Regions from separate parts of the Halomonas sp. AOP5-B2-8 genome, predicted to be linked through region 3. Evidence: predicted binding sites of a transcription regulator. Region 3 holds the regulator's gene; each other region holds the start of a gene.
What was found. The regulator sigma-54, encoded in region 3, starts transcription at its own class of promoters, with help from an activator protein. The targets are predictions, from matches to a motif close to TGGCACNNNNNTTGCTNT.

Region 1 (6,831 bases), on a different contig from region 3:
AAAAGGTCGCTCACGCGGGTTATCCATAAACAGATTGCCCGCTTCGAGTAGATTGCTGGCGAACAGCTCAACGGCCTGCTCTTCAGTATGCCGATCTAGGCTTAAGCCATTCATCGTCGCATCGTGATCGTAGGCCTCAATTAAATCTAATGCGAACCGGTAATAGGTTGCTTTGAGGGTACGAAAGTCTTCACTGCTAAAGGTAATGCCCTGGGTCGCCAATTTGCGATAAAGCGCTTTTGAAATATCCAGGCTCATGCGATTTAAACCGCCATCAGGATCATCTTCGCTGATCGGCTGATGCTTGTGATCATAGGCATCAGCAATATCCACTTGGCATAGTTGACGCAGGGAGTAGTTGCGCTGTAACTCAGACAAAACGCCGATTTCCAGTCCCCAGTCTGCAGGTATACGAATGCCTTCCAACACGTCACTACGCATAGCGAACTCACCCGAGAGCGGGTAGCGAAAGCTATCCAAATAGTCCAGGTAAGGCAGCGGCCCACAGACGATTTTTAACGCCCGCAACAGCGGCGTCACTAATAGCCGTGAGACGCGGCCATTCAATTTCCCCTCTGCAATACGCGGATAGTAGCCTTTACAAAAACGATAGTTAAAATTCGGATGAGCGACCGGATACATTAAACGCGCCAGCAAACTCCGCTCGTAGGTCAAAATATCGCAATCGTGTAGCCCGACCACCGATGACCGCCCAGACGCCAATACATAGCCTGCGCAGTACCACACATTGCGCCCTTTGCCTGGTTCTAACGCACCCAACCCATGCTCTTCTAGCTCCGCATCCAAGGCACGTAATCGTGGGCCATCATTCCACAAAATACGCGTATGTTGAGGCAGGCGAGAGAAAAACTCCTTGGCATGTAAAAACTGCTCACGATCAGCCCGATCCAGGCCGATTACAATCTCATTGAGATAAGGCACTTTCACTAACTCATCAACAATCGCCGACAATGCGGTTCCTTCCAATTCCGAAAATAACGAAGGCAGGATTAATCCCATTGGGCGTCGACGTGAAAATTGGCATAGCTCCTGCTCTAACGCCTCTACTGGGCGTCGAGTGAGGTTGTGAAAATCAGTAATAATGCCGTTTTGATGAAAGTCGCTCATATGTTTGCCTTCCTGAGTAGGTTAAATAACGGCATCACATGTTGTTGCCGCGACTAAACGGCGTTCGTCTCGCCCCCAAAAATGGGCCACCCCCTCAGCCCAGCCAGCCGGCCCTGCTGCTTGCGTGCGATATAACGACAGGCTATTGGGCTCAACGATCAAATCATGACAGCCACGAATAACCACAGCTTGATCGACGGCTTCCAGCATCGTGACATCGTTGGGCCCGTCCCCCAGGCCAAGTGAAAGCGGCGTACGCCCTCTTAAGGTGGTAAACCGCCTAATTAACCACTCCACCGCGCTACCTTTATCGGCAGTGCGTCCCATGACATGCCAAAAACGTCCGCCTTGAGTCAACGCCAATCCATCGCCTTCCAAGGCAGCGCGGAAGGTATCCAAGGCAGCCGCATTGTCTTGCCATAACAGTGGCTCGCTGCCTTCTCGCTGACGTGCATCCCGGGCACGCGCTTCGTCAAGCCCGGTGAGTTTCACTACCTCTAAGACGCTCATCTCACTCATACGCGTAAAGCGGCATTTTAGCCGTTCTCGCCACACCTTGAGACGAGCACGAATAAAGCCAATATCGATCCCCGGATGCTTGATCACCACACCGTCGCGCCCACTGCCCGGGCGATCTAAACGTGCATGACACCAGCCAGGCGGCAGGCCAATGACCGCGCCATTTTCAGCAATAAAAGGCGTTGCGGTAAGACCCAGCGCTTCGCGTAAAGGGATTAGCTCGGCACGGGTTTTACTGGTGACGGGGATTACCGGCACTCCCATCTGTTTTAATCGGGCAAGCCACGGCGCAGCGGGACTGAAGTCATAGCTATGGTGGTCTAATAGCGAGCCATCTAAGTCGGTGACGACTAAGCGAGGCTGCAAAGCAGGATCTATGGAAAAGATTGGCGCCGAGAGACGATTGGCTTCAAGCATGGCACTACCTCGTTTCAGTCTTAACGCACAGTTAAGACGTCGTGTCTGGATTACCAAGCTTATAAGGCAAATAATGCGCCAAAAACGATAAATGCTGGTTTCGCAGTGAGTTACATATCACTTGTGTAGTGGCATTGCGCTCAAGCCAATGGCAGCACCAAAAAGCAGCGTTGATAGCGCACCCAAAAGGCGCATAAAACAATCGGCGCACGCTGCTGTCTTCCAACGGCTGTGTGGCTGATGCACAGTGGTGCTAATACCCTGTCCGCTGCGTGTAGGCTAAACCTTTCTAAAGTGATGCATTAAAGCAAAATGCGCGCTAGCATACTCATCGAAGAAATGACCGCAGAGTGAGCCCTTTCCCACCAGGCGCTAGCCAACGGCCAGCGTAATTGGTGATTTCAGGCCTTTGATCTAAATAGCACGCTCGCAGCGTGTTAGAGGGCAAAGGGGGCTGGTAAAGCCATCTATCCCAATCGTCAAATATGTAAAGGTTTCCTATGGGTCGTCAACGACAGACTGTTAAGCAACATATTATTGTTATTGCTAGCCGCGTCATCAAACTGACCGCCAATATCACCAAAGTGCTTTGCTATCCTTTCCACGCCGCCTTTCCTAACAAGCGCTTTACCCTGCCAGCCTATGCGCCACCGTTGCTTCAGCCCTCCGCCAAGAAAGTGGCAATCCCGCGGATTATTTGGCAGACCAACTTCACGGACAAAGTGACGCTGCCTGTCTATCTAAACTATTTATTTAATCGCCTGATGGCCCCACGTTTTGAATATCGTTTTATGGTGACGGAAGCAAGGCACCTATTTATTGCGGATCACTATGACAGTGAAATCACTCAAAACTATTTGAAATTACAGATAGGTGCTGCACAGGCTGATTTCTGGCGGCTGCTGGTGCTACAAGAATATGGCGGCGTTTATTTAGATATCGATGCCCATGCTATTTGGCCGTTAAGCGATACGTTAGCCAGGAATACGGAGGAGCTGTACGTCGTCACGCGGCGCGGGGATTTCAGTAATTACTTTATTGCCAGCAAGCCTCAAAACCCGAATCTCGAAAAATTAATCAATCAGGTTAATAACAATATTAAAGACAATCAGCTCACTAACGTATTTGAGCTAACCGGGCCAGGCGTGTTCAATCAATTGCTAAACATACAAGAGGTGCCCACGGTTTCTTACCGCCATGCCTGCAATCAAGGCAGCTTTACTAACGAGCACTTTCAGTACATCGATAAAGCAGCGGGAAAGTGGACCAAAGAGCAACAAAAAGTGAGTATTGTCCGCCAAGAAGAACCATAAGTATCTAAGCAAAAGGCCCTGAATTAACAGGGCCTCTTTTCACATATGCACTAACGTGACGTTTACTTATAAACAGGCAGTCGCGCGCAAACCCCAGCTACTTTGTCCAACACCTGCGCTTCAATAGCGCTGGTGTCTTCGCCGTTGGCTAATACATCCAGAATGTCGCAGATCCAACCGGCCAACGTGCTGCACTCTTGCTCACCGAAACCGCGTGTGGTCACCGCAGGCGTACCAATACGCAAACCTGAGGTTACAAACGGGCTTTGCGGGTCGTTAGGTACGGCATTTTTATTAACGGTAATGTGGGCGCGGCCCAAAGCGGCGTCCGCGTCTTTACCGGTAACGCCTTGCTTGATCAGCGACAGCAGAAATAAGTGGTCTTCGGTGCCGCCAGAAACGATATCGTAGCCGCGGTCAATGAATACGCTGGCCATTGCCTGAGCATTTTTGACCACCTGCTGTTGATACGTTTTGAACGCAGGCTCCATGGCTTCTTTGAAGCAGATCGCTTTTGCCGCAATCACGTGCATCAAAGGACCGCCCTGGCCACCCGGGAATACCGCTGACTGCAGCTTTTTCTCAATATCAGCGTCGTTTTCCGCCGAGAGAATCACACCGCTGCGCGGGCCACGTAGCGTTTTATGGGTGGTAGACGTCACGACGTGGGCATGAGGCAAAGGGCTTGGATAGACACCCGCCGCGACAAGACCTGCCACGTGGGCCATATCCACCAACAGGTAAGCGCCCACTTCATCGGCGATTTCGCGGAACTTGGCCCAATCAACGATCTGAGAATACGCGGAAAAACCGGCGATGATCATCTTCGGCTTGTGCTCGCGAGCAAGCGCGGCCACTTGATCGTAGTCGATCAAGCCCTGCTCATTCAAACCGTACTGAATGGCATTGAAGTGCCTGCCCGAAAAGCTTGGCTTGGCACCGTGGGTCAGGTGGCCGCCTGCATCCAAGCTCATCCCTAGAATGGTATCGCCAGGCTTAACGAGCGCTAAAAAGACGGCGCTATTGGCCTGGGAGCCAGAATGCGGCTGAACGTTGACATAGGTTGCGCCAAACAGTTCTTTGGCGTAATCAATGGCCAGAGTTTCAGCAATATCGACGAATTCACAGCCACCGTAGTAGCGCTTACCGGGATAGCCTTCGGCGTATTTATTGGTTAGCTGACTACCTTGTGCTTCCAGTACGCGGGGGCTGGCGTAGTTTTCAGAAGCAATCAGCTCGATGTGGGCTTCTTGGCGGGCTACTTCTTTCTGCATGGCATCAAAAAGCACATCATCAAATCCGGCAATTGTCATATCGCGGCTGAACATCGGCAGGCACCTCGTAACGAGAAAGAGTCATCATGGAAGAAGCGAGGGCGCTATCATAACGCAGCCTGACACGACTTTCATCGCATCCGCATCAGGTTGTTAATGCACAGCATTCATCTTTAAGGCTTGGTAGCAGTATTTGTGAGATACCGCTTTAGCTCGCGAATCTTTAGGTTGCTATCCACCTCATCCCTGCTGACTTGCATTTTCGTCGCCAAGACCGAATACTGTATGTCCATACATGCACCATATCAGCCAGGGTGTCGACAATGCCGGGTCAGCACACTCCACTTACCCCCGCCTTGCCGTTAATATCGCAGCCGCAGCCTTATCTCACGCTGACAGGCCGAGCGGGGTTTAGCGGTTTTCCTTCGCCTGCGCAGGATTACGAGCCACGCACGCTAGACCTCAATACACGATTGATAAAAAATCCTACCGAGACGTTTTATATCACTGCCGCAGGCGACAGCATGGAGGGCTGGGGTATTTTTGACAGCGATTTACTGATTGTCGACCGCGGCGTAAAACCTCGCTTAGGACATATATTGGTGGCGATGTTTGACGGCGAAGTATTGATTAAACGTTACGCGCTCTATCAAGGCACACCGCACCTTTGCTCTGCCCATCCGCACTACCCGCCCCTGCCGCTTGAAGGCACCGACTGCCAGCTATGGGGCGTGGTGCGCGCCGTCGTGCATGAATATTTGCGATGAAATGAGGGCTTAAGATGATTGGCTTGGTCGATGCCAATAATTTCTATGTCAGCTGCGAGCGTATCTTTCAACCTAAGCTTGAAGGCAGGCCTGTCGGTGTTATGTCGAATAACGATGGGTGCATTATCGCCCGCTCAGCCGAGCTTAAAGCGCTGGATATTCCCATGGGGACGCCGGCGTTTAAACTTGAAGAGCTGCGTCAGCGTGGCGACATCCACCTATTGTCGTCTAACTACGAACTTTACGGCGATATGTCGGCACGGCTGACCCAGCTACTGCGCAATGCCTGCCCGGACGTTGCCCCCTACTCAATCGATGAAATGTTCGTCTATTTAGAAGGTTTCACCACAGAGCAGTGTGAGGCTCTAGGGCGGAAGCTGCGTCAGCGCATTCGGCGTCATTTAGGCCTGCCGGTGTGCGTTGGGCTGGCCCCCACGCACACACTCGCCAAGCTGGCTAACCACGTTGCCAAGCAAGACCCTTACTACCAAGGCGTTTGCCTACTTGGTGGGCAGGATCACACGACAGAGGCGCTGCTCAAACGCACACCGGCAAGCCGCGTGTGGGGCGTCGGGCATCGGCTGGCCGAGCGCTTAGCCATTGGCGGCGTGAGGACCGCCTGGGAATTAAGAGAAAGCGATGAAAAACAGCTGCGTAAGCGTTTCTCAGTAGTGCTCGCGCGCACGGCGCTTGAGCTACGCGGCACGCCATGCTTAACAATGAACGCATTGGATCTACCGCGCCAGCGCATTATGACATCACGTTCGTTTGGCCAACCGACAGGCGACTTTACGCAGGTGCATAACGCTCTACGCCGACACGCCCAGCGTAGCGCTGAAAAACTGCGCGAGCAGCGTAGTTTAGCCCGCGCCGTAATGGTATTTCTTAATACCAACCGCCACCGCCGCGATCAGCCGCAATGCTTCCCGCAAGCGCTAATCGCGCTGCCCTCACCCAGCGACGATACCCGCGTTATCCTTGATACGGTTCGCCAGGGGCTGGAGCAAATGTACCGCCCTCACCACCACTTTATGAAAGCGGGTGTAATGCTCCTCGACTTAGTCGATGCCGAGCGACACCAGCTGTCATTATTAGGGCCAACGCCTCACCATCATCACCCATTGCTGATGGCAACGGTGGACCAGATCAATCAGCAAATGGGGCAAGGAACGATTAGTTTTGGCATGACCAATGCGCCGGCCGCCTGGCAACTGCGCTGCGCCCATCGCTCTCCTCGTTTCACTACGCGCTGGGATGAATTAATGCAGGCAGGCACTCATCCTGGCGCTATCGATGCGTGTACTTCACGGACGTAACCGCTACCCTAGGGCATCCTTTGCCCGAATAACGTTGCCTTCATGTCTCTCACTCGTCCCGATCAAGAGTACGCTCCAGCCCCTGGCCTAGCGCAAC
Region 2 (6,831 bases), on a different contig from region 3:
GGCGCCAAGCGCTGCTGCGCTTTAGCAATATTGTCACTACTTAATGTCACTAGCAGCTCATAGTCGTCACCACCGCAGAGCGCCGACTGCAGCGCGGCCTTCCGGCCTAGCGCGTTTTTCAGGCCTTCCGCTAGCGGTAAGGCATGTATATCGATCACTGCCCCGACGTGAGAGGCCGCGCGCAAGTGCGCTAAATCGGCCAGCAGCCCGTCGGAAACATCCAGAGCTGCGGTAGCCAAACCACGCAGTGCAATGCCTGCGCTCAAGCGCGGTTCGGGCAATAAGTAACGCTTTAACAGCGGATGCATTAGATCACGCTCACCCTGTTTCCAGAGTGCCAGGCCGCCTGCTCCGCCGCCTAGCGCACCGGTCACCGCAATTAAATCGCCCGCCTGAGCACCGCCACGAGTGAGCGCCTGACCTACTGGCACTTCGCCCATCACGGTAACGCCAATAGCCAGAGCGCCTGACGTGACATCGCCTCCGACCAGCGTCGTGGCATGTTGCTCGCTAAGCGCGTGAAAGCCGCGCGCATAGTCGGCTAGCCATGTCTGGGTCGCGTCGTCGTCAGCAAACGAACGCTGATCAAAGCTCAATGCCATTAAGCACCAGCGCGACGTTGCGCCCATGGCCGCCAGGTCGCTAAGCGCTACGGCCAATGCACGATGGCCCACCGCAAATGCCGGCGCTTCGCGGGGAAAGTGTACGTCCACGACCGAGGTATCAACGCTAACGGCCAACCGCTGGCCTGCTTGCGGCACCAGTAGCGTGGCATCGTCGCCACATCCTAGTGCGACGCCATCAGACACCGAAGCCTCCTGCGACGGCATGAAGTAGCGTTGAATCAAATCAAATTCGGCAAGCACAAAGGCCCCTTAAACGCATTGTCATACCGCTCACGTTCAGAGACGACGAGCGCTGACTTCGGCACTGCGCAAGCGAATTGCCAGCTTGTCCAGAATGCCGTTCACGTATTTATGGCCATCGGTGGCGCCAAATGACTTAGCCAGCTCAACGCCTTCATTAATCACGACACGATAAGGCACTTCCATACGCCGGGATAACTCGTAAGCCCCCAGCCTTAAAATCGCAAGTTCCACCGCATCCAGATCTTCCAGGCGGCGATCTAACAGCGGCGAAATATCACGGTCCAGCTCTGCTTTAAAACGCACCGTGTTGTGAAGCAGGTCATGGAACAGCGCCTTGTCGGCGATTTCCATCACTTTCACCCAGTTTTCGTGATCTTCCAAGTCATCATCGGCAACCTGGCTTCGAAACTCGGCTTCAATGGTGGTGATGGACTTACCCGTCATGTGCCACTGATAAAGCCCTTGCACGGTTAACTCACGCGCGGCATGACGACTCTGCTGAGCGGCAGACGGTTTGCGCTCGCTCATTTAGAATCTCCTGGCGAAAGCGCCCGTAGCAAAGAGACCATTTCCATTGCCGCCATCGCCGCCTCAGTACCTTTATTGCCCGCTTTCGTACCCGCGCGTTCAATCGCTTGCTCGATGCTTTCAACGGTTAGCACGCCGTTGGCAATCGGGGTATCAAATTCAAGCTGAAGGTGGTTAATCGCGGTGTTGCAACCGCCTGCTACGTATTCGAAGTGAGGCGTTCCACCGCGAATCACCGCCCCTAGCGCAATCACCGCATCAGGCTTCATCACTGTCAGCACGCGCTTAACCGCCAGCGGCAGTTCCCAAGCGCCCGGCACGTGAACAATGTGAATATGCTCAGCGTCGACGCCATGACGCGTCAAGCTATCGATAGCACCTTCTACCAAGCTATCGACGATATGGTGGTTAAAACGGCCGACCACGATGACGTAACGGCCATCGACATCAACAAAAGTACCTTCAACTTGAGAGAGGGAGTGCATCAATTTATTCCTGCTGAGAAGTTGGCTCATACGCCGTGTCATTAGGGCCAAGACGCTCAACGACTTCGAGATCAAAGCCGGAAAGCGCGGAAAACTTCCACGGTGAACTAAGTAATCGCATTTTACCCACGCCTAAATAGCGCAGTATTTGCGAGCCAGTGCCGATAGTTAAGTAATTGCCGGCGCCGTCGGAGTCGCTGGTACGCGGCTGGCGAACGCGATCAAGGAAAATATCCAACTGATCCTTCAAATCCTGATGCGGCCTTCCGTCATCGATCAACACAAATACGCCGGGGGCTGAGCCGGCAATCTCTTCCAGTGCGCCGTGCGCATCCCAGCGGCACTGCTCACCTTTCATCAATCCCATCACATCGCGTAGCGTATCGGTCAGATGCACGCGAACCGTGGTGACCTCCTCGGCGCTAGGCTGGCCATTCACTAGCGCCAAATGATGAGCGCCCTGAATGCGATCACGGAATACATGCAACTCAAGCTCACCGTGAGAAGTCGTCACAGAAGACGCTTCAATATGATCGACGGTCTGCTCATTGACGATACGATAATGGATCAAGTCTGCAATCGTACCGATTTTAATATCGTGTTTCTCAGCAAACGCTTCAAGCTCTGGGCGGCGCGCCATACTGCCGTCATCATTCATGATTTCACAGATGACGCCGCTGGGGTCAAACCCCGCCAGCGCCGCTAAGTCACAGGCGGCTTCTGTGTGCCCTGCACGACGCAGCACGCCTCCCGGTTCGGCCATCAGCGGGAAAATATGCCCCGGCTGAACAATATCGGACGGTTTGGCATGCGTGGCCACGGCGGCCTGTACGGTACGCGCACGATCGGCAGCGGAAATGCCGGTAGTGACGCCTTCAGTCGCTTCAATCGAAAGCGTAAACTTGGTGCCAAAACCAGAGCCGTTATCGCGCACCATTAGCGGCAAATTAAGTTGCTCGCAGCGGGCTCGTGTCATTGGCATACAGATAAGACCGCAGGCAAAACGGGCCATGAAGTTGATATGCTCGGCCTGCACCTTTTCGGCGGCCATAATGATATCACCTTCGTTTTCGCGATCCTCATCGTCCATGAGAATCACCATTTTGCCTTGGCGGATATCGTCCACCAGCTCAGCGATAGGGGATAGCCCCCTAGAGGAGGAGTGCGCCATGGAATCTCCAAAAAATGTTGTCGCGAAAGGTACTCGCGTTTGCTGCGATTTCGCGCGTCAGGGTACCTTGGTATCGTCACTGGCGCTAGTCGGCTGAGGGGAAGCGATAATGCGCCAGTCGCGCCCCACCGCCCGCATATCATGAATGGTTAAACGCCGCTGATCGGCCATACGGGAGAGCCCGGGCAGCGCAAACAGTGGCCGCGCTTCACCTCCTAACAGGGTCGGCGCCACAAACAGCTGCAGCTCGTCGACCAGCTCAGCATCAAGCATGGCCCCCGCGAGCGTCGCGCCAGTTTCTACCAGCAGTTCATTAATCTGTTCATTTTCAGCTAGCCACTGCAGCATTAAAGCGAGGTCGATACGGCCGTCGCTACCGGCTGGCAATACGTGGACCTCAGCGCCCGCCTGAGTTAGCCGTTCGCGCTTTTCAGCCAGGTGCTCTGGCGTGGTGATCACCAGGGTGCGCCCGGGTTCGTTCAAACAGGCTGCGGCTAATGGCAAGCGCAGTCGAGTGTCTAAAATAACCCGCAGAGGCTGCCGACGAACCACGTCGTCAGCATTATCGAGCTGGAGCTGTTCAGCGCGAAGCGTAAGTCGCGGGTCGTCCATAATCATCGACTCAACGCCGCTCAATATCGCGCTAGACCGCGCGCGCAGTCGCTGCACTTGGCAGCGCGCCTCTGGCCCGGTAATCCACTGCGACTCCCCCGACCCCATCGCCGTACGGCCATCTAAACTCATCGCCATCTTCAAGCGCACAAAGGGCCGCTGAGCTGTCATTCGGGCAATAAAACCAGGATTCAACGCGCGCGCTTCGCTCTCTAGCAAACCCACCGCGACGTCAATGCCTGCCGCTTCTAACCGCTGTAGACCTTGGCCACTGACCTGAGGGTTGGGATCGACCATCGCAACAACGACGCGGGCCACGTTGGCCACCACGAGCGCCTGGGCGCAGGGTCCTGTGCGACCGGTGTGCGAACAGGGCTCCAACGTCACATATGCCGTCGCGCCTTGGGCACGTTTACCTGCGGCGTTTAAGGCATGGATTTCCGCGTGGGGTTCTCCGGCACGCAGATGAAAACCTTCGCCAACGACCTGTCCATCTTTAACGATCACACAGCCAACCCGCGGATTAGGATCGGTCGTGTAAAGCCCTTTATTTGCCAGCTGTAGCGCCCGCGCCATATAGCGGTGATCGGCTTGACTAAAAACGGCACTCATTTCAACGGCTCGCTGCCGTCGCTGGGCTTAGAGGATGGCTCTTGAGATGGCTCTTGAGACAACCGATCAATCTCCGCGCGAAACTCGTCCAAATCTTGAAACTTACGGTATACCGAGGCGAAACGGATATAGGCCACATGATCCAGCGTTTTCAGCGCCAGCATGACTGACTCACCGATATCGCGGGCGTTGACTTCGCGATCACCCCGCGCGCGCAGGGTTTGACGAATGCGCTCCACCGCCGCTTCAATGGCTTCTGCGCTGACCGGACGCTTCTCTAGCGCACGCAGTATACCGGCCCGCAGTTTGGCCTCATTAAAGCTTTCTCGCGAACCGTCGGATTTCACTACCCGCGGCATAACGAGTTCAGCCGTTTCGTAGGTGGTAAATCGCTCTTGGCAACTCGCACACTGGCGCCGACGGCGTACTTGGTCGCCATCGGCTACTAACCGCGAATCGGTCACTCGAGTATCGTTTGCACCACAAAAAGGGCAATGCATGGCGGTCAACCTATTGTCAGCTCGTGTCAGCGGGCCCACGAGTTAGCGTTTAAACGCGGTATCTACCTCGCATTGTAGCGATTTGGCACACAAGCTGCAGCGTTTGTAGCAGATTGTTTATCAGGAGTCCGTCATGCCCCCCTTTGAGCAGACCGTCCACGACTACCTCAGCCATCTTTACGGCCCTAGAGCTTGCGAGGTCCAGCGTCGTTTAAACCAGCATATTACCCACTTCCTGTCACTTGCCCCATTTTCGTTTACGGGCATCGACATTAAACCTAAGAATGCACCATCTTGGAGCGAGAAAGATCAGTGGGTGATCAGCTATGGCGACTCTATTATTGAGGAAGACCTGCCACCGTTGGCCGTGCTCAGCGACTTTCTCCAGGCGCGGTTAGGCGAGCGTATCAGCGGAGTGCACGTACTGCCTTTTTTCCCGTGGAGCAGTGACGACGGCTTCTCCGTCATCCACTACCGGGAAGTCAATACTGACCTGGGCGACTGGTCACATATTCGCGAGCTCGCCAGCCATTATGATTTGATGGCCGATTTAGTGCTCAATCACGTCTCGCGAGAATCGCTGTGGTGCGTAGATTATCTTAGCGGTAGCCTGCCCGGCCGCGACTACTTTATTGACGTTGATCCCAGTACCGATGTGTCTCAGGTAGTGCGCCCCCGTAGCAGCCCTCTGCTAGTGCCAATATCAACCCGTCGCGGCACGCGCTATCTGTGGGCAACATTTTCCGAAGACCAGCTTGATCTGAATTTTGAAAACCCGGACGTGCTGTTAGAATTCGTGGGTATTTTGCTGTTCTACCTGGAGCAAGGCACGCGGATTGTGCGCTTGGATGCGGTGGCCTTCTTATGGAAGCGGCTGGGTACCGCGTGTATTCATTTGCCAGAAACGCATACCGTGGTGCGCCTACTACGGGCCATAGTGGATCACGTCGCCCCCGGCACGCTACTCGTTACCGAAACCAACGTTCCTCATCAGGAGAACATCAGCTATTTCGGGCTGGAACGACTCCCCGAAGGCGAGCCCGATGAGGCGCATATGGTTTACCAGTTTGCGTTACCGCCGTTATTGCTACACACCTTAACTCGGGGCGAGACCCATACGCTGCAAACATGGCTAACGAGCCTACCCATCCTCCCCGATCACTGCACTTACCTGAACTTTACCGCTAGCCACGACGGCATTGGCGTACGTCCGCTGGAAGGGCTACTGCCTGATCATGAACGTGATGCACTGTTGGAACTCATGCATCGTTTTGGTGGCTTTGTCAGCATGCGCAGCAATCCTGATGGCAGCGATACGCCCTATGAGATTAATATTACCTGGTTCGAAGCCATGCGCGGCACCCGCCGTGGCCCTGACCCTTGGCAGATAGCCCGGTTTATATGCAGCCAAGCGATTATGCTGAGCTTACAAGGGATTCCTGCGCTGTATATCCACACACTAACGGGCACGCTCAACGATGTAGAAGGCGTGGAACGCAGCGGCCGCTTGCGCTCGATTAACCGTCGCCGCTGGCAGCGTAGCGAACTTGATCTACTGCTAGACAGCCCCTCCACGCCCACCCACGATGTTTTTCACGCCTTAAGTCGGCTGCTGGGTCAGCGCCGCCAAGAGCCCTGCTTTCACCCTACTGCCGCACAGCGAACCTTGGCATCCGCGCCTGAGCTGCTCGCCGTGGAACGTGGCCCGCTTGCGGATGGGCGGCGCCTGCTAGCGCTGTATAACGTGACCGATACGCCGTTTGCGCTAGAAAATGGCGGTGATGCCATCATACAGGCGCTAGGTAGGCATACTTGGCAAGCACTTGATCTCGATAATCCCTGGAATGTTGAGGGCGCTCTTTCTCCTTATGCGGTACGCTGGCTAGTAGCCTACAACTAAGGATATAACCAAACGTGCGCTTACATTACCAACCCATCATCAGTGGCATGTTATTACTTGCAGGGCTTGGAAGCACAGCTATTGGCTATGCCGACGACCTTCCTGCACCGATACAGTCTCTCGCTGACCAAGGCTTCGAGATCCACGGGCAGTT
Region 3 (6,831 bases):
GCCCTCAGGCCACCCTGTATGACAGCGATGAGCGCCAGTGGCTAGCCAGTGCCGATGTGGGCACGCTTAATACCAATACGCAGTCCCTCGTTATGTCCGGCTCCGCGCGACTTATTGCGCCAGACGAAGGATGGCAGCTGGATACTGAAGAACTGCACTATGATGGCCTCACTCAACATGCATGGAGCGAGGCACCGGTATTACTGCAACAGCCGCCCCAGCAAATGAATGCTTCACATATGGATGTATGGTTAAACGATAGCCAGGTCCGCTTATCTGACGGTGTGCGCGGCACTCATCCACCGGCCACACAACGCTAACAGGAGTCGCCATGAAAGCACTTATCTACACCGCCCTTTTTGCGCTTGCCGTGCCGCTATCCGCGGCAGCCCAAACCAGCTCGTCTTCACAACAGGCCCCCGTGGAGGTGGAAGCCGACCGCCTAGATCTTGATCAGCGCGCGGGCACCGCCGTCTACACTGGGGATGTCAATATTCGCCAGGGCGAAATGCAGCTGCGCGGCGAACGAGTGGAAATTCAACGCAATGAGGCGGGCGAGCTTTCACGGGCAACGTCGACCGGTGAGCGTGCTTATTTGCGCCATCAGGCCGAAGGGCAAGAAGGCCCGACGGAAGGCTGGGCTCGGCGGATTATTTATCACGTCGCCGAACGCCGAGTGGAGCTCGTTGATCAAGCTGAATTGACACAGCAGGACGACAAATTTACCGGAGGTCGGCTTGAATATTTCATCGACCGTGAAGTGATTCAAGCGCGCTCAGACGTTGAAGGTAGCGAGCCACAGCGTATACGCATGACCATTCAGCCTGAACAATAGAGAGTCTATCGATGGCAACTGCTGACAATGCGCCGATAAAAACATTATATGCCCACCACTTGGCAAAAAGTTACAAACGTCGCCGCGTAGTTAAAGATATTAACTTGGAAATCTCCCAAGGCAGCGTCGTTGGCTTACTCGGCCCTAACGGCGCGGGCAAAACCACGTCGTTTTATATGATTGTCGGGCTGGTCAAATCTGACGCCGGCAAAGTGGGTATTGACGACTTAGATTTAACTCGCGCTCCGATGCATGAGCGCGCAGCGGCGGGCATTGGCTACCTGCCCCAAGAAGCGTCTATTTTTCGCAAATTATCGGTTGCCGATAACATTATGGCGATATTAGAAACGCGCAAAGAGCTCGACCGCCCAGGTCGCGAAGAGCGCCTGGAGGCTCTGCTTGAAGATTTCCATATCACCCATATTCGCGACAACCTAGGCATGAGCCTCTCAGGCGGAGAGCGTCGCCGTGTAGAAATTGCCCGCTCGCTAGCGACCGAACCCGCCTTCATCTTGCTAGATGAGCCCTTTGCCGGGGTTGACCCCATTTCAGTGGGCGAGATTAAAACCATCATTCGCGCGCTGAAACAGCGCCACATTGGCGTTCTGATTACCGATCATAACGTCCGTGAAACGCTGGACATTTGCGATATCGCTTATATTGTCGGCGATGGCCATATCATCGCCAGCGGCCCCCCGGCATCTATCCTCACTAACCAGCAAGTCAGGGATGTTTATCTGGGCGCAGATTTTCGTCTGTAGGCTTATTTTTGCCCATAAATCCCGCCTTATAACGCTTTAACTACCAATGGCATGCTTATTGCACTTGCACCCAGCTCCCACTCGCACTAGGGTAAAGCATTCCGATTAACGAGTGGTTCTCAAATGGTCATGAAAGCTTCTCTTCAACTGCGCATTGGGACACAGCTGACCATGACACCTCAGCTGCAGCAGGCTATCGCCCTGCTGCAGCTATCGACTCTGGATCTTCGTCAGGAAATTCAGCAGGCCTTAGATGCCAACCCCATGCTGGAACAGGAAGATGAGTTCGGTGAAGAGGCCGTAAGCGAGCCTAAAGAGGAGGAGTGGTCAGAGAGCATTCCCACCGAGCTTTCCGTTGATAGCGACTGGTCGGACACCTATCAAGACATTGGCGGCACTGGCAGCAGCAGCGAGGGCCCTGATTTTGAGCGCCAGGCTGCCGAACAGAGCCTTCACGGCCACCTATTGTGGCAACTCGCCATGACCGATTTTAGTGTGCGTGAACAGCTGGTTTCCGAGAGCCTCATTGATGCACTAGATGCCAACGGCTATTTGACCCAGCCGCTTAATGATATTCGTGAAGGGCTACGCGCCCAGGGCATTGATAGCCTTAGCCAGCGCGAAGTCGAAACGACATTATTAAAACTGCAGCAATTCGAGCCCACCGGTATTTTTGCCCGCGACCTGCGTGAATGTTTGATGCTGCAGCTCGCCGCCCTGCCAGATGATACGCCACTGCTGGTGCCTGCTCGTAGGCTAGTGCGTCAGTTTCTTGAAGCGCTCAGCAAAGATGACATGCGCTTACTCAAGCGACGCTTAGGACTCGATGACGAGCAGCTAGCCGATGTCATCCAGCTAATTCGCAGCCTAGATCCACGCCCAGGCAGCGCTTATGGCGTGACCAACGACAGCTACATCACGCCCGACCTGGTGGTGCGTCATGATAATGAAGGCTGGCATTTAGAGCTCAATCAGGACGCCCTGCCTCGGTTAAGAATCCAACCTGATTACGCCAGCCTGATAAAGCGTGCGGACAAAAGTCAGGATAATCAGTTTTTGAAAGAACACCTGCAGGAAGCGCGCTGGTTAATTAAAAGCCTTTCGAGTCGTAACGACACGCTGCTGCGAGTGGGCCGTGAAATCATTACCCGTCAAATCGGCTTTCTCGAACATGGCGAAGAATCCATGAAACCGCTGATTTTGGCCGATATAGCCGCAGCCGTTGAAATGCATGAATCAACGATTTCACGGGTGACAACGCAGAAATATATTCATACGCCGCGTGGCGTGTTCGAGCTGAAATACTTTTTCTCTAGCCAAGTGAGTGGCCAGGATGGCGACAGCCACTCCAGTACCGCGATCCGCGCCCGCCTGAAAAAGCTGGTTCACGAAGAAGCGCCCAGCAAACCGCTTTCTGATAGCCGCTTAGTGACATTATTAGAAGAAGGTGGCATTCAAGTTGCAAGGCGTACGGTAGCCAAATATCGTGAAGCCATGGGCATTCCCTCTTCCAGTGAGCGGCGCCGTTTGCGCTAGGATCTGCCAGGTTGCAGCGAAACTCTCGACAAGGGCTTTGCAACGGGGCAAAAAGGGTTACAATCAAAAGGGCTACATATCTAAGTACTAAGTACAGTCCCTAAGTACGGTTCCTAAGCACGGTTCCTAAGTACAGTCCGATAGATAAGGAGTACGTCAATGCAAGTAAATATCACTGGTCATCACGTAGAACTGACTGACGCCTTGCGTGACTATGTTAATGAAAAGCTTGAACGTGTTGAGCGTCATTACGACAATATAACCACTGTGCAGGTCACCCTATCGGTGGAGAAAGAACGCCAACAGGCAGCCTGCACACTGCATGCAGCAGGCGCTGACTTACATGCAGAAGCCCTAGACAGTGATATGTATGCCGCTATCGATGCGCTAGCGGACAAAATTGATCGTCAACTCGTTAAACATAAGGAAAAAGCACAAGCTCGCGCCCAAGGCGCAGGTGTGCGTTAATTCAATGACGTTGGAAACCATACTCCCCCCAGAGCGCGTTCTTTTCGACGTCCCTGGGGGCAGCAAAAAAAGGGTGCTGGAATTTTTCAGCACCTTTATCGCCCAAAATACGCCCAGTTTAGATAGCCAAGAAGTGTTCAGTCGCTTAATCGGCCGAGAACGCTTAGGTAGCACAGGGATTGGTAACGGCGTGGCTATTCCACATGCCCGCAGCCCTCACTGCTCTACGCCTATTGCTGGTTTTTTAAAACTCTCAGAAGCGATTGATTTTGATGCTATCGACGGCGACCCCGTTGATCTAGTGTTTGTGCTGCTCGTACCGGAACAAGCGGATGACACACATCTCTCTTTGCTAGGCCAAGTAGCCACCATCATGAATGATGCGGATACTCGCCAGCGGCTACGCAAAGCAGGCAGTCAGCGCGAACTACTCGACCTCATTACAACTAAAATTCGTGAGCATTCAGCGGATTAAGCGACAATCAATGACCATCAAGTCCCTATTTAAGCCGTTGGATTAACGCGAAGAGAAACTCTATGCAACTGGTCATCATTAGCGGTCGTTCTGGGTCTGGCAAATCTATCGCCTTACAGGCGTTGGAAGACCTAGGCTACTACGCGATTGATAACCTTCCCGTCATGCTGCTGGGGTCACTGGTCGACGAATTACGCGACCAGAGTGATCGTACCCATCTGGCGGTCAGCATTGATGCACGCAACTTACCGGGGGCTCTTGAACGCCTGCCCTCGCTATTACAAGAGTTGCGCCAGCGCACCATTGATTTCCAAGTTATCTACCTAACCACTGATGCCCGAATTCTTCTAGAGCGTTACTCCGCCACACGCCGCCGACATCCGTTGACGCGCAATAGCGAAATGACCCTTGAAGAGGCTATCAATAAAGAAGAAGAGACCCTGCATGACATACGTGATCTAGCCGATCTATTGATCGACACATCGCGACTGTCAGTACACGACCTACGCCGCCGGATTACTGACCAGGTGGCTCACCAGCAGTGCGACCAGTTGACGTTGACGTTTGAATCGTTCGGTTATAAGCGTGGGGTACCCTTGGATGCTGACCTCGTCTTCGACGTGCGCTGCCTACCCAATCCTTACTGGGACCCAACGCTGCGACAATCGACAGGCCGTGACGCCAACATCGTTGCCTTCTTAAAAGGCTATCCCGTTGTGGATGCCATGAGTAACGATATCCAGGCATGGCTTGAGCGCTGGTTACCGGCTTATCAGAATAGCCAACGTAGCTACATGACCGTTGCTATTGGCTGCACCGGTGGTCAACATCGCTCTGTCTATATGGTGGAGCAGCTAGCAAAAAGCTTAGCGGCTCGTGTGGGCGAAGTTCAATTGCGCCACCGAGAGCTAGGCCTGCAATATACGCTGAGCGAACAACCCCCAACGCCGTTGACCAGTCTCTCCTCGACCAGCGATCAATTACCAACGACTTAAGCACGTCTATTGATTAATGACACCACTCGGCGAAAAGGAACCAGGGTGCCAGAAAGAACACTCACACTCACCAATCAACGCGGACTACATGCCCGCGCGGCGACGAAACTAGTTAAATGCGGCCAACAGTTCACGGCTAATATACGTGTCTATAAGCAGCAGCAGGCTGCCGATGCCGCTAATATTATGTCGCTATTAATGCTCGCCGCCCCGTGCGGTACTGAGCTAGCTATACACGCCGAGGGCGACGACGCAGAACAGGCGCTTGATGCGATTCAAGCGCTGTTCGAGGCTCGCTTTGAGGAAGATCAGTAGCCATTTACGCCGATTAGTTACCGGCTACTGTCATCGCATCAATCAACCAGCTACCCGTGTGCACGCTGCCACGGGTATCGGTATCATCACCAATGCCCACTAGGCCCGCGAACATCCGCTCCAGATTACCAGCGATCGTAAACTCTTCGATCGGGTATTGAACCTTACCGTTCTCGACCCAAAAGCCGGCCGCCCCACGGGAGTAATCGCCGGTAACGCCATTAACGCCCTGGCCCATCAGCTCCGTCACCCAAATACCTTTCCCCATCTCTTGCAGCAGTGCTTCGCGAGGCTTCAGCGGTGCTGTCAGGCGTACATTGCGCGCCCCACCAGCATTGCCCGTAGTCTGCATACCCATCCGCCTAGCGCTGTAGGAAGACAGCATATAGCTTTCGATACGCCCCTCATCGATAAAGCGATTATTGCGCGTTTGCACCCCTTCGCCATCAAACGGTGAGCTCGCGGTAGCGCCCACTTCCATGGGTCGCTCTTCAAGGCTAAACCAGTCGGGAAAGAGCACAGTACCAAGCCGATCACATAAAAAAGATGACTGGCGATACAACGCTCCACCGGCGATACCGCCCAACAAATGCCCGATCAAACCACCGGATAACGACGGATCAAACAGCACTGGAAAGGTCCCCGTGGGCGGACGCTGAGCACCCAGCCTACGCAGCGTGCGTGCGGCGGCTTCACGCCCCACGTCAGCGGGGTCACGCAGTGCTCTGGGATCACGCGCAGAGGTATAGTCGTAGTCACGCTGCATGCCGCCGTCATCTTGAGCAATCAGCATGCATGATAGTGAATGGCTACTGCCTTTTTGAGTGCCTAAAAAACCATGGCTATTGGCATAAACGCGCACCCCTTCACCGCTGGACAGCGAGGCACCATCCGACTGAGAAATACCTTCCACGTCACGCCCCGCCTGCTCGCAGGCAAGCGCTAATTCAATCGCTTCATCCGTGGTAAGCGCCCAAGGATAGTGCACTTTCAAATCGGGCAGCTCGCTTGCCATCAGCGCCGCATCGGCTAGCCCTGCGGCGGGATCTTCACCGGTATATCGAGCAATCGCCAACGCTTTCTCTACGGCGGCCTGAATCGACGCGCTGCTGGCATCTGTAGATGAAGCGCTACCCTTACGCTGTCCTACGTAAAGCGTCACGGCAATACCCTGGTCTCGGGATAGCTCAACCGTCTCAACTTCGCCCAGACGCACGCTCACGCCTATACCCTGATCCACGCTTGCGCCCACTTCGGCGGCATCTGCGCCCATACGTTTTGCCAACGCTAGCGCCTCTTCGGCCCGCGCGGTGAGTAGCGACTGCTGCGCGGATGCATCAAATGCCTGTGCCATATGGCCTCCTTTTTCGCCGAATCTCTCTCAATAGAATGTCTTTGGCGAATCAATGTTGTACTCGCAGCTGGTATAATGCCGCAACGAATCTT

Region 1: ACT3RP_RS00855 (HAD-IIB family hydrolase) is a predicted target of sigma-54. The motif match lies at 2,128-2,145, and genes of this name have one in related genera.
Region 2: ACT3RP_RS00840 (sugar phosphorylase) is a predicted target of sigma-54. The motif match lies at 4,861-4,878, and genes of this name have one in related genera.

Annotation. Positions count from the first base shown of each region.
Region 1 is NZ_JBQSVS010000001.1:198,801-205,631, forward strand. It holds gene ACT3RP_RS00850 (glycosyltransferase family protein) at 1-1,128, opposite strand, end outside; gene ACT3RP_RS00855 (HAD-IIB family hydrolase) at 1,150-2,064, opposite strand; gene ACT3RP_RS00860 (glycosyltransferase family 32 protein) at 2,565-3,377, shown strand; gene glyA (serine hydroxymethyltransferase) at 3,440-4,705, opposite strand; gene ACT3RP_RS00870 (LexA family protein) at 4,975-5,418, shown strand; gene ACT3RP_RS00875 (Y-family DNA polymerase) at 5,433-6,734, shown strand; gene ACT3RP_RS00880 (LBF_2804 family protein) at 6,777-6,831, shown strand, end outside.
Region 2 is NZ_JBQSVS010000001.1:191,196-198,026, forward strand. It holds gene thiL (thiamine-phosphate kinase) at 1-866, opposite strand, end outside; gene nusB (transcription antitermination factor NusB) at 903-1,397, opposite strand; gene ribH (6,7-dimethyl-8-ribityllumazine synthase) at 1,394-1,882, opposite strand; gene ribBA (bifunctional 3,4-dihydroxy-2-butanone-4-phosphate synthase/GTP cyclohydrolase II) at 1,887-3,053, opposite strand; gene ribD (bifunctional diaminohydroxyphosphoribosylaminopyrimidine deaminase/5-amino-6-(5-phosphoribosylamino)uracil reductase RibD) at 3,111-4,277, opposite strand; gene nrdR (transcriptional regulator NrdR) at 4,274-4,777, opposite strand; gene ACT3RP_RS00840 (sugar phosphorylase) at 4,911-6,677, shown strand; gene dsbG (thiol:disulfide interchange protein DsbG) at 6,725-6,831, shown strand, end outside.
Region 3 is NZ_JBQSVS010000003.1:490,555-497,385, forward strand. It holds gene lptC (LPS export ABC transporter periplasmic protein LptC) at 1-320, shown strand, start outside; gene lptA (lipopolysaccharide transport periplasmic protein LptA) at 332-835, shown strand; gene lptB (LPS export ABC transporter ATP-binding protein) at 847-1,596, shown strand; gene ACT3RP_RS09875 (RNA polymerase factor sigma-54) at 1,720-3,132, shown strand; gene hpf (ribosome hibernation-promoting factor, HPF/YfiA family) at 3,292-3,600, shown strand; gene ACT3RP_RS09885 (PTS sugar transporter subunit IIA) at 3,605-4,075, shown strand; gene rapZ (RNase adapter RapZ) at 4,138-5,070, shown strand; gene ACT3RP_RS09895 (HPr family phosphocarrier protein) at 5,116-5,385, shown strand; gene pmbA (metalloprotease PmbA) at 5,399-6,739, opposite strand.